DNA from 3 places in the Brevibacillus sp. JB24b genome. Region 3 is predicted to be linked to each of the others. Evidence: riboswitches for the same ligand, from Rfam matches in the RefSeq annotation. Region 3 holds a riboswitch; each other region holds the start of a gene.

Region 1 (4,413 bases), 3.6 Mb from region 3:
GCTTTTGTACCACTCAGCAACCAAATTACATGGAGCTAGATGGGATAAACGAACAGGTTATGGGCTTTTAAATGTTCAGAAGGCAGTAATGAGTAGACTACCTGATGATATAAATGAACCCAACAATACACAGAGTACAGCGGCCGCATTCCCAATGGAAAGCCAAATCCGCGGTTCTCTGAGCGATAAAGATAAGAGCGATTGGTTTTACACCGATATTCCATATGAGGGAACCTTAGAATTAAAAGCAGAAGTATCAGTGGATACACCTGCTCCATTGGCAGCTAGCGTTTATCAGGATGGAAAGCCTCAAGATACGTACTATTTTGGAAATAAGACGACTGCAACAATTGCGGTTAAGCCAGGGAAGGTTCACATTCATTTCCAACGATCTGCGATATCTGGCACGGTTCACTACACGATTACGAACCGTTTTTCCATTGCGCCTGATCGATATGAGCCAAATAATAGTATTGATCAAGTCCGACCCTTGCCTCCTGGTAATAATATTGAGATCAAGGGAAATTTTCATACAGCACAGGATGTTGATTGGTATTCCTATTTTGTACGTGATCCAGGTAAGCTTTATCTGCGCGTGGATACAGATACACTACGATTAGACCCACAAATTAGGGTACGTAAAGAACGTGATAAGACATCTGGCGGAATATTTCTTGATAGTAGCTCAGCAACCGATCCGTTAGAAAGCTTAGAGATGAATGTTACACCAGGTCGCTATTTGTTCCAAATTCAGAACAGCTATCCTGCTGCTGTGAGCGGGGAGTACTTTTTTCAGCTGAATTATATGCCGGAACGAAAAGACCCAAACGAACCAAACGACACGTATCGTTTAGCTACAAAACTAGGGGATAACAGTCTGATTACGGGAACAATTTCTTCGGAAGCAGATAACGATTGGTTTACATTTTCGATACCAAAAGAAACGTACGTTACTATTCGAGCGCCTTATGTACCGCCACAGGTTAAGATCATGATGAGTATTTATGATAGTCGCGATATGAAATATGCGATTCGAGCGGAAAAGGTTTCTGGACAAGATAATAGCATTGTCTTTGAACGGAAATTAGCTGCAGGCACATACTACCTGAAGCTAACCAGTACCACGCCATTCCGTTATGATGCATATCGATTTACGTTAACTCGTCAGGAAATGTATGCAGGCTTTCGAGACATACATGGGCATTGGGCTAGAAATGATATAGGGCGCTTAACTCAACGTGGGGTTATTACGGTACCTAATACGTATAGTTTCCGTCCAGATGCAAATATGACACGAGCTGAGTTTGCAGATATGCTTCTACGTTCGATGAAGGCCAAAAAGATACCTGTTGGTCGATTGGGTACTAATACCTATAAGGATTTAAACAAAAAGCATTGGGCGTATGAGAGTCTATTACAGGCTTCACAAATGGGGATTATGAACGGCTTCAACGGAAAAATTGAACCGGATCGATCTGTTAATCGAGCAGAGATGGCTTTGATGATTGCGCGTGCTAAGAAACTAAACGTATCGAAATCGTCTAGTGTTTCTTATCGGGATGTGCCTAATTCACATTGGGCGGTGGCTGCAATAGAGACCCTTTCACGCTATGGTTGGTTACATGGTTATCAGGATGGAACCTTTAAGCCGGAGCGTCCGGTAAAGCGAGGAGAAATGGTTACCGTTTTAGCTAAATCATTCCAATTGTAAAATATCGGATTATTTTACTGAAGTACATTGACACCCTTCTAAAAAAAGATTATTCTATAAATCATGGATATTACTCTTATCCAGAGTAGGTGGAGGGACTGGCCCCATGAAGCCCGGCAACCGTTTTGAGCGGTGCTAACCAGCAGAGAAGGATAACTATTTAAATAGTTAGACTCACTCTGGCCGATAAGAGGGTTAAGGAACGCACTAGAAAAGCAACCTTTTCCTCAACGAAGGGAAAGGTTTTTCTTTTTGTCGTGATGGAAACCTGGCTCGGCAAACATATTATATCATGTTTCCAGTTGAAGGAGGTTTTTAGGTATGGAATTGCAAAAAGGGCGTCGCTTGTTTACATCTGAGTCCGTTACTGAAGGACATCCAGATAAGATTTGTGACCAAGTCTCTGATTCTATTCTTGATGCGATCTTATCGAAAGATCCAAATGCTCGTGTAGCATGCGAGACATCTGTTACCACTGGTTTAGTACTTGTGGCAGGTGAAATCACAACTTCTACGTATGTAGATATCCAAAAGCTAGTAAGAGATACGATTCGTGAAATTGGTTACGATCGTGCAAAATATGGTTTTGATGCAGATACATGCGGTGTTATTACTGCAATCGGCGAGCAATCAGCAGATATCGCACTAGGTGTTGACCAGGCGTTGGAAGCTCGTGAAGGTAGTATGACTGATGCAGAAATCGAAGCGATCGGTGCAGGTGACCAAGGTCTAATGTTTGGTTATGCTTGCAACGAAACTCCAGAATTGATGCCTCTACCAATCAGTATGGCTCACCAATTGGCTCGTCGTCTGACAGAAGTGCGTAAAAATGGTTCGCTTCAATACCTTCGTCCAGATGGTAAAACTCAAGTAACAGTTGAATACGATGGCGATAAGCCAGTTCGCATCGACACAATTGTTATTTCTACTCAACATGCTCCAGAAGTAGAACTAGATCAGATTAAAAAGGATCTAATGGAGCAGGTAATTAAACCGATCGTTCCTGCAAATCTGTTAGACGATCAAACGAAATACTTTATTAACCCAACTGGTCGTTTCGTAATCGGTGGTCCTCAAGGGGATGCTGGTTTAACTGGCCGTAAAATCATCGTAGATACGTATGGCGGTTACGCTCGTCATGGCGGGGGTGCATTCTCCGGTAAAGATCCTACAAAAGTAGACCGTTCTGGTGCTTATGCAGCTCGCTATGTAGCGAAAAACATTGTAGCAGCAGGTCTTGCTGAACATTGTGAAGTACAGGTAGCTTATGCAATCGGGGTAGCTCAACCGGTATCTATCGCTGTAAATACATTTGGAACAGGAAAAATTGCGGAATCTGATTTGGTAGCATTGGTTCGTAAACACTTTGATCTACGTCCAGCAGGTATCATTAAGCAATTAGACCTACGTCGTCCGATCTATAAACAAACCGCAGCATATGGTCATTTTGGTCGTAATGATCTTAATGTACCATGGGAGCGTACAGATAAAGCAGAAGATCTGAAAAAAGACGCTGCTAACCTGTAAAAAATACAAAGAAGCCTGGGATTTTCCTAGGCTTCTTTTTTCTTACAAAAATTGCGAAAAAGGCTAGGCAAGTACAACTTCAATGGGTTAGACTACGTAGAGGATTCTGTAAATCTTTGTCGAAAAGCACTATAATAAGATCGAAAGGAATATGGCGCATCATGAGGAAAAAACCTTTCTTTCTCGTCTTTTTCTTTCTTCTCCTCTTGTTTTCTACCCTTGTGTATTGGCTTGGACCAGAGAGTGTAGGAGTAGAAAATACGGATTATGTGCAACAAAAGACGGGGGATCATACGTCTCATTTATTAGAACATAAAGAGTTAGATCTAGAGCAAACATCTTTTAGAAATAGTAAACCAAAGGAAAAGCTATCAAACGAGAGATGGTATAAAGACAAGGTTGTAGTCTTGAATTATCATCACATTACCCGTGACAGTAATAAGCCTTTTGTAATGACACCAGAGCAGTTTGGTGAGCACTTACAGTTTATAAAGGAACATAACCTTCAGCCTATCAGCCTAAGTGAGTTTTTTACTTTTATGCAAACAGGCGTAACTGCCAAAGAGAATGCAGTTTTACTTACGTTTGATGACGGCTATGAGAGTTATTACACAGAAGCATATCCGTTGCTTTCTAAATATGGGTATCCGTCTGCAGCTTTTGTCATTGCAGGCAGATTGCGGGATACTTTAGATCGAAAGCGAGAAAATATGACCGTTCCTTTAGCTTATCAACAAATTGACGAAATGCTGGCTTCCGGCTTAGTTGATATTGGCTCGCACACATTCAGTTTACATGAACATAAAGAGCTGGATGAGTGGGGAGTTCAGAAAGCGGGGACGGAGCCTGTATACCTAGAAGAATTTCAACGTGCAGAGAATGAGGAAGAGTACCGAAGTCGTTTATTTGTTGATTTTAAGATGTCAAAGGTGGGCTTAGAACAACTTGTGAAAAAGCCTATACCCTCTCTCTCTTTACCCCAAGGCTATACAAGCAACATTGTGATTGACTCGGTAAAGGAAGCTGGATATCAATATGTCTTTACATCTAGGAGAGACGTTGTGAAGCCAAATGAAAATCCATATTCCATCCCGAGATTCGATGCAGGAATACGCAAGGTAGGTGCACCCCAGCTCCTCGAACTATTTACCAAAGTAAAAATGGAACAATAAGGG
Region 2 (4,413 bases), 3.4 Mb from region 3:
TGATTTTAAATGCTGAAAGAAGCGATTTCGCAGAGTCCTTTCTAGCGTAAGTGAGCCACCAAACAACAAATAACGCCACAAATACCGGAGTCCATATAACAAAATACCGATCCCTACTAGTATCCCAGCCATCATAACTAAGCCTTTTTGAGTTAGTAGTCCGTTTCGAATTTCATCGACTAAACTACCAATAATACGTGGTGGCAATAATAATAAGATATCAATAATAATCAGTACACTAATGGCAAACACATATCGCTTCCAATGTCTTTGAAAAAACCAAGCTAATTGTCGAAATGAACTCACTCTTCAACACCATCTTCCCCTATCAATCTCAAAATTAAATCAATTCCAGAATAGGGATCATGTCGTTTCCCTCTCTCCTTTTTGTTGTTTCCATTCCTGCTGTAGCATTCCATACACAGCATGATCAACGTAATGATCGTACAACCATTCATTCCCTCTGATAATTCCTTCTAATTGAAAACCAAGTCGCTCAGGGATAGCACGGCTTTTCTCATTTTGTACTGCTGCTGCAATCTCTACTCGATGCAGATTCCACTTCCCAAATACCAAATAGTCAAGATATGCTTGTACTGCCTGCGTCATGATGCCTTTCCCCTGAAATTCGGCTCCTAGCCAGTAGCCAATTACCGTTTTACGATGATTCCATTCGATATAATTGGCGGCGATTCTCCCTGCAATTTGGCCTTTATACCAAATCGAATAATGCGTTCCTTGCATATTCGCTGCTTGTTGAATGGCAAAACGAATATTATTTTCTGAATCCTCTACATCTCGTACATTATCTAACCACGGTAAAAACTCCCGTAAATAATCTCGATTTTTTTCTATTAAAGCAAAGGTGACTACTGCATCCTCAATACGGACTTCCTTTAGTTCCAAATCAGGTGATATCACGATATTCTTCATGCTTCTCCTCCCCCTTTTTTGCCCCTGATTGTTCCAATAGATTGAACATTAATTCTCTTAAAAACAAAAATCACCTGCTTGCCCTATTTAGTAGGACAGCAGATGACTCTGTTTTCGATACCATTTTACTTTTGAAAAACTCGTTCCCGTTCAGCGGCAATATCTCGTACGCTCGCAGTTATATCTGCGATTTCTGTAAAATGCTTACGATTGATAATGAGGGATTGACCAATCTCCAAAGCAAGTCTTTCTGCTTCTGCTCGAATCTCTACTTGTTCAATTCTATTTAAGTCAGCCACACCCGCCAATCCAATCACACGTCTCAGGATTTTGCATCCAGCATATCCTGCCGTATCTTGTAAGACTTGAGATACATAGTCCTGCCAAAAATCGGGAACACGCGCACTACGCTCCTCCGCTTGTTTATGCCACAAACGAACGAATTGCGATACAAACTCATTCCATACGTTTTCTACCGTATCCAATAAATAAAAACGATAGCTCTCCCGTTTCTCTATGTCCGCTTGCAACCCGTATTGACCTGCATAATTTAAGATAAGATTAGCGATTACCGCCCCAATGTCAAAACCGATCGGCCCATAAAAAGCAAACTCTGGATCAATCACCTTTGTACTCGTTTGAGTGACAAAAATACTACCTGTATGCAGATCACCATGCAACAAAGCTTCTGCTCGTGTTAAAAAACCGTATTTTAGCTTAGCAATCTCTCGACGTAATGCTTGATTCTCCCATATTGCTTCTATATCTCGACGAATAAGTGGATTAAAATCGTTGGTTTCATGGTCCACATAAGGATCAGTAAATACAAGATCTTCGGTAATTTTACATAGCTCTGGATTAATGAACTTGCTCACATTAGCCTTCTTAGCAAAGGGGTGTATCCCAAGATCAGAGGTAAAGAACAAGGTATGGGCCAGAAAAGTTCCGATATGTCTAGCGAAATGTGGATACACCTCTCCATCAATTAGACCTGCACGGAGTAGCTTATGATCACCGACATCCTCCATAATCGTCAAGGCAAGCTCCGAATTGTGATGGTATACCTCAGGTACTAAATCCCCTACTAGCTCTCGCTGAGTCTTGAGCGCCTCGGCTTCAATTCGCGATCGATCTAGTGTTAACGGCCAAGATTCGCCAACGACGCGAGCATAAGGCAAGGCCTGCTTCACAATGACACTTTTATCGGTCGCTTCATCGGTTATTCTAAAGACCAAATTTAAATTGCCATCACCAATTTCTTGGCTAACAAGAGACGCGTCTTGTGTAAAAATCGTTCCCTGATTCTGTACGTATAAAATGGCTTCTTGAACCGATAACGCTTGATAACCCATATCTTTCCTCTCCTTTTTATCACTAGTATCGGTTGATGTATTGATCGTAATGTGCCAAGGGATGGACGATTCCTTCTAGATTGGCTAATAAGCGATACTTGGTCAATAGGTTAACCTGATACACACCGACTCGCTCCCAGACTTCACTCGGCTCAAGAATATTCCATCGCCCCAAATCCTTTTCAATAAAAAAGTCCTTGCCCCGAAAACGAATCCATGTATGACTGCTAGGAACATCTGGTGAAAATATGCGGGATCGTGACAAATAATCATCACCATATTCCATAGTAAGTAAGAACAATATGCGATGGGCTTCCTCCCAGCTCCTTTGTAATAATACATGCCAGGACCCGCTTTCTTGTTCACTAAGCTTACCGCGTAAATGACCGAATGCATGGCTCAAAGCATTGCAGGCATTGCCTGAATCAATAGGCAATTCCCTGATCTTCTGGAATTCATGTAACAAATGCTCTGCAAATATACTCCAATCTCGCTCGCCTGTTTCTCGTGTCAATTTTAATTGATCCCGAAATGCTTGTGATATCTGCTTATATTTTTGATAACACCTCATCATGACCCAATATTTGTGCTCTGCCCATATCTGTTCACACCATGCTTTGCTTACCAAAGAAAAAGAAAACCTCTTTTCCGAAGAAAAGAGGTCGTTTTTACATGCCATATTCATTAAACGTTCCCCCTTATCTACCAGAATTTTAATGTCTCTGCAGGAATTAGCACCGTGCACACGCCAAGCTAGTGGCTATGTGTCGGTTGCTGGGTTTCATCGGGCCAGTCCCTCCACCGTCTCTGGATAAGGTATCCAAAAGTTATATGTAATTGTAAGTGAATGCAGGTTCTTATCCTACGTAACGAAGCTTCAAAATGAATCGTTAGTAGAAATATACACAGGTAAACCATTTATGTCAAACAATTTATTCAACTCAGATTTTATTTATAAAAGGGTTGACGCATTTTATAAAAAGGGATAAGATGGTCTCCAAGAAACAGCTTCTTTTTTGACAACTACAACAATTATTTAGCTCTTATTGAGAGAAGGCGGAGGGACTGGCCCTATGATGCCCGGCAACCCTCGTATCGGTATAACGATGCGAAACGGTGCTAAATCCTACACATAATCGTGCTTTATTGGTTTATGTGAGAGATAAGAGAAGAAGATCTGTCTATCAGACGCCTCCTTCTCTTGAAGGGGGCGTTTTTAGTTGATAAATTCTCTACCTATAAGGAGGTCATCCATGAGTACAGATCGAATCCTCGTAACCTATTTAACGCAAGCAAAAGATTTACAAAAAAAAGCGGAAGGTATTGCAGTTGGTATGACAGTAGGCTCATGGACAGACCTTCCCCTGGCCAAACAAGAGCAACTACGTGCCTATTTAGGTGAAGTAGCACATGTAGCTCCTCTCGAATCTACCTCATCAGGTGAAACACGAGGTCTTATCACTATTAGTTATCCAACAATATGCTTTACACAAGATATCCCTTCTCTTCTTACAGGGGTATTCGGCAAGCTATCAATGGATGGCAAAATCAAGCTAGTGGATATTCAACTTCCCCCTGCTTTTTTACAAGGCTTTCAGGGTCCGAAATTTGGCATAAAAGGTATACGGAAAATAACCGGTGTGCATGATCGCCCTTTATTAATGAGTATTTTTAAGTCATGCACAGGTTTATCACTAGAGGAATTAGAGGTTCAGTTTCGTGCACAAGCAGAAGGTGGCCTTGATTTGATAAAGGATGACGAAATTTTCTTTGCTGATGATAAAGCTCCGTTTATCCAACGCATCAGACGTTTCAAAGCCATTTCAGATGAAATTGCGGAACAAACCGGTAAGCCTGTCTTGTATGCCGCTAACCTTACAGGACCTAGCTCACAGCTTATTGAGCGGGCGAAACAAGCAATTGATGCAGGTGCTTCTTGCCTCCTGTTTAATGCGCTTGCTTTCGGCTTCGATCTCTTGCAACGTCTAGCAGAAGATCCGGACATTCAAGTACCAATCATGGCGCATCCTGCACTCGCTGGCGCTTATTATCCTAGTCCTGATTACGGCATAGCTGCTCCGCTCTTACTCGGTAATCTATTGCGTTTAGCTGGGGCTGACCTGGTCTT
Region 3 (4,413 bases):
GACGCATCAATTAATGTAGATATCATTATTCAAAGCACCTATCATGACAAAGCAAATAATGTTTCCTTTACGATCTCCGCTGACGATTTACATAGAACGCTGGAGACCTTGGCGGCTCATCAGGAGGAGTTAGGCTTTGAGCATGTGGAATATGAATCTGGCCTTGCAAAAGTTTCAATTGTAGGAGCTGGTATGATAACCAATCCGGGGGTTGCAGCCGATATGTTTAGTCATTTATCCAGCCAGGATATTCTCATTCGGATGGTATCTACCTCTGATATTAAGGTATCTTGTGTTATCCCAGCAGAAAAAGTTGCGCAAGCTGTAGCTACACTGCATACGGCGTTTGGATTGGATGTTTCTGCGGATGCTGTCGTGCACGCTTAATTTGTTTTTAAATAAAACAGAATGTAGAGTGTTTCAAATGGACAGGGATAGGATTGGATTAATCAAGGAGCCTGGTGGAGAGACTTCCACCGGGCTTTATGTGTTTTTTCTGAATTCTATTGACAAGTAGTACACTTTTTCAAATAATGGAGGGAAAAACTTTTGGAGAGGGAATTGCCAAATGATCCGAAAACTAACAGAAGCAGATTATGAAGCATTTATGGAATTGGTATCAAAAGAGAGAAGCTTGAACTTATTTCTTATTGGTGATGTAGAAAATTTTGGCTTCTCTACACCTTTTCAAGAGTTATGGGGAGAATGGTCAGCGAGTGACCAGACAAAACTCTCTGCGGTACTCCTGCGGTATTATCACTCGTACGTATTTTATGCTTTGGATAGGTTTGATATCGAAGGGTTCAGTGAAATTATACTTGCTGACAAGAAGCTGGAGGTTTTATCAGGAAAACAAGATTCTTTACAGGACTTTGCAAGCCATCTTCCGAAGCATGAGATCAAAACTACCTATTTTGCAGAATTAGAAGATGACTCTCAACTATCTCAGGATGACATCAAGGGATTTGAGGTAAAAAAAGCCACAGTTCATGATGTCGTAAAAATCGTCAGCCTACGTGATCAGATACAAGAGTTTGGCAGATCTGCTGATGCAGAAGAAGCATTGAAACACACACTGGAAAGCGGTACAGGGAGAACTTATTATGTAGAGGTGAACACAGAAACGGTAGCCTGTGCTTCAACAACAGCCGAGTGTTCGATGGCTGCCATGATTGTTGGTGTTTGTACTCATCCCCTTTATCGTAAGCGGGGGTATGCTAGTGCTTGTATGGTAGCGCTGTGCAGGGATGTTTTGGCGGAAGGGCGAAGCTTGTGCTTGTTTTATGATAACCCAACGGCTGGAGCTATTTATAAACGTTTGGGCTTTCAGGACATTGGAATGTGGACGATGTATCAAATAAAAAGAGAAGAATCCTTTTCGTTGAAATAGATTGACAATTCTTACTCGAAAGAAGTATGATAAACAAAATTATATAGAAATCTCTTATCAAGAGTGGTGGAGGGACTGGCCCGAAGAAACCCGGCAACCCCGCAAGAAGCGGAGAGGTGCTAAATCCAGCAGGCACGCATGAAGTAGTCTGGCAGATAAGAGCGGGTCTAGTCGATACGATCAAACCCCTCTTCTCCGGAAGAGGGGTTTTTTAGCACATATGTACCTGCGCTTTAGGGCATCAAGTGGAAATAGGAGGAATTGTATTGAAAAAAGCAACGATTCACGACCTAGAGTTGGAATGTGGCGAGGTGCTCCGTCAAGTGGAAATCGGATATACGACAAGCGGTACGTACAACTCTGAGCAATCGAATGCAATTTTGGTGTGTCATGCATTAACGGGAGACAGTCAAGTTGTAGGTGATGGTGAAAAGTCAGGCTGGTGGGATGGATTGATTGGGCCAGGGAAAGCGATTGATACCAATTTCTATTACGTGATTTGCGCAAACGTACTAGGTGGTTGCTACGGAACAACAGGGCCTGCAAGTATGAATAGGGAGACTGGAGAGCCATATGCGACTCATTTTCCTGTTGTGACCATCCGGGATATGGTGCGGGCTCAATATAAGCTCATCGAGCAGTTGGGTATCCCGCATCTTTATGCGGTCATAGGTGGTTCGATGGGTGGGATGCAAGTTTATGAGTGGGCAGTTGAATACCCACAGATGATGGATTTGGTGGTACCAGTTGCTACCTGCGCACAGTTATCTGCTATGGCCATCGCTTATAATGATGTGGCAAGGCAAGCGATCTGCAATGATCCTGATTGGAATAATGGTCATTATTATCCGAATCAAGGCCCAATTCGCGGATTATCAACGGCGCGTATGGTCGGCATGATTACATACCGGACAGCCGAATTATTTGAAGAGCGATTTGGTAGGGCTCATCAAGGCACCGTGCATGCCGACTTAGTGGAGACCACTTTTGAAGTGGAGAGCTATTTACGTTATCAAGGAGATAAACTTGTGCAACGGTTTGATGCAAATAGCTACCTCTATCTGCTAAAAGCAATGGATACACACGATATCGGTAGAGGAAGGGATGGAATTGAAAACGCACTGACACGCATCGATGCAAAGGTGGTCTGTATAGCTATTTCCAATGATTTATTGTATCCAATTCCCCATCAGCTTTGGCTATCCTCTACATTAAAGAGACAGGGGAAAAACGTTGATTTTTTTGCGATTGACTCTGTATTTGGTCATGATGGTTTTTTAGTTGAAATAGACAAAATGGCTCAATTGCTAGGGCCTTATTTTCCTGTGAGAGTAAAAGGTCAACAAACATCACAATTAATTGGATAACCAGCTTCTCTGCTCTAAAAAGTAGGTAGGAGATAGATAGGCAACAACAATAATGATTACTAGTAGCTGTTTTATGCGGATATAAGAGCTTGCACGTAAAAACAGGTTGTTACCCTGAGATAACAACCTGAATATGTGCAGTTGGTTCTTTTTTTTTGTCCTTTTCCAGGAGAGTGAGTGTGGCATTTGTCTCACGTTCTAACCAGTTACCAATAGATCCGGCAAGAAAGCCTGTTTCAAACTGTAGGGTACGTTCTAATCGGTTTGTCGTCTGCATGGTAAGATGGGGATGTGTCAGGAGATACTCAATCTGTTTAGCTGTACAAGAGATTAGTTCAAGCTTTCCTAAGCCAAGTTGGATGAAGGCTAATATCAGATCCTCTGCTGCATGTATATGATAGGTCTCCCCTATCTCTTTTCCCATCCAATAAAGAATGGGACCTTCGCAATCTCCCAATAATTCCTGTGTGACTACATTTCGAAAAAAGAGATGACCGGCAAAGGGCATGTTCATTTGTTGCATGCGCTGACGATCATGTGGTGAAAACGTAGGTAAAAGTTGTTGTAAGACATCAGTAGCTTGTCTCACTGTAGCTCGTCCTCCTTTTGTGCATGATTTCTATTCTATGAAGCAAAAAAACATTTATGCTAAGACTAAGAAATTGATAGGAGTAAGATAGGATTGTTATAGATTACAATTAATCTAAGAATGTATTAAGTCTATTCAATTGCTTGACGCTACTAAAAGGTAGGAGTACAATTGTTTTGGTCACATAATTTCCAATCTTTATTCTTTATTTGGACACAACTCGTTTGCGCCCGCGGCTTTTTATACGTTGGATTGACAGACTTTTGAAACCATTTCGCAAACTGGAAACATTTTGTTATTCCTATTGAGAGACTGGTTCTTCGTGCATAGAGGATGTTCTTCCAAAGTGGAAGCGGAGCGGAACATGTGTCTTGCTGAAACCTACAGGGTTAAAGCATAGGTATTGTAAGATAACATTTTCCACACATCAATGAAGGGGGGACCCAGGCATGGCAAGTAAGAAAAACTTCGCTTTGCACAAGCTTCACACTCTACTCGGGTTGTTTCCGATCGGGTTGTTTTTACTGTTCCATTTAACGGCGAACTTTCAAGCAACCAAAGGGCCGGAAGCATTTAACGAAGCGGTTGGTCTAATTGAAAAGGCACCGTTCTTATTGTTTATGGAATTTGCATTCATTTATCTCCCGCTGTTGTTTCACGCCATTTACGGTCTATATCTTGCATTTCAAGCAAAACCTAACAATGGCAACTACTCGTTTTTCCGTAATCAAATGTATCTCTGGCAGCGTATTACAGGTGTTTTCACGCTGATTTTCGTAGCGTGGCATGTGTGGCAAACTCGTATTGCCAAAGCTCTTGGTACCGCCGAAATTAACTATGACCTCATGCATGATATTTTTACTAACCCAGTAATGATAGCGTTTTACGCTGTGGGAGTTCTATCCGCTGTGTTCCACCTTTGCAATGGTGTATGGTCGTTCTTAGTGCATTGGGGCATTACAGTAGGGCCACGTTCACAACGTATGGCAACTTATTTCACCATGATCCTGTTCGTAGCATTATCCTACGTAGGCTTGCGTGCCGTATTTGCATTCGTGTAAGAGAAG

What was found. A riboswitch is a leader RNA that binds a small molecule or an ion and turns the genes downstream of it on or off. The one in region 3 is predicted to bind S-adenosylmethionine.
Region 1: another riboswitch for S-adenosylmethionine. It lies ahead of metK (methionine adenosyltransferase); the one in region 3 lies ahead of metX (homoserine O-acetyltransferase MetX).
Region 2: another riboswitch for S-adenosylmethionine. It lies ahead of ACQV1I_RS22130 (DUF1722 domain-containing protein); the one in region 3 lies ahead of metX (homoserine O-acetyltransferase MetX).

Annotation. Positions count from the first base shown of each region.
Region 1 covers NZ_JBNVQV010000001.1:4,944,550-4,948,962, reverse strand. The annotation lists gene ACQV1I_RS23210 (S8 family peptidase) at 1-1,711, shown strand, start outside; SAM riboswitch class I at 1,785-1,904, shown strand; gene metK (methionine adenosyltransferase) at 2,033-3,238, shown strand; gene ACQV1I_RS23200 (polysaccharide deacetylase family protein) at 3,400-4,410, shown strand.
Region 2 covers NZ_JBNVQV010000001.1:4,709,170-4,713,582, forward strand. The annotation lists partial or broken gene ACQV1I_RS22115 (ABC transporter ATP-binding protein) at 1-306, opposite strand, end outside; gene ACQV1I_RS22120 (GNAT family N-acetyltransferase) at 364-933, opposite strand; gene mtnK (S-methyl-5-thioribose kinase) at 1,059-2,285, opposite strand; gene ACQV1I_RS22130 (DUF1722 domain-containing protein) at 2,308-2,970, opposite strand; SAM riboswitch class I at 2,981-3,103, opposite strand; SAM riboswitch class I at 3,326-3,454, shown strand; gene ACQV1I_RS22135 (2,3-diketo-5-methylthiopentyl-1-phosphate enolase) at 3,539-4,413, shown strand, end outside.
Region 3 covers NZ_JBNVQV010000001.1:1,312,244-1,316,656, forward strand. The annotation lists gene ACQV1I_RS06445 (aspartate kinase) at 1-387, shown strand, start outside; gene ACQV1I_RS06450 (GNAT family N-acetyltransferase) at 569-1,390, shown strand; SAM riboswitch class I at 1,442-1,552, shown strand; gene metX (homoserine O-acetyltransferase MetX) at 1,657-2,757, shown strand; gene ACQV1I_RS06460 (DUF2507 domain-containing protein) at 2,867-3,346, opposite strand; gene ACQV1I_RS06465 (succinate dehydrogenase cytochrome b558 subunit) at 3,796-4,407, shown strand.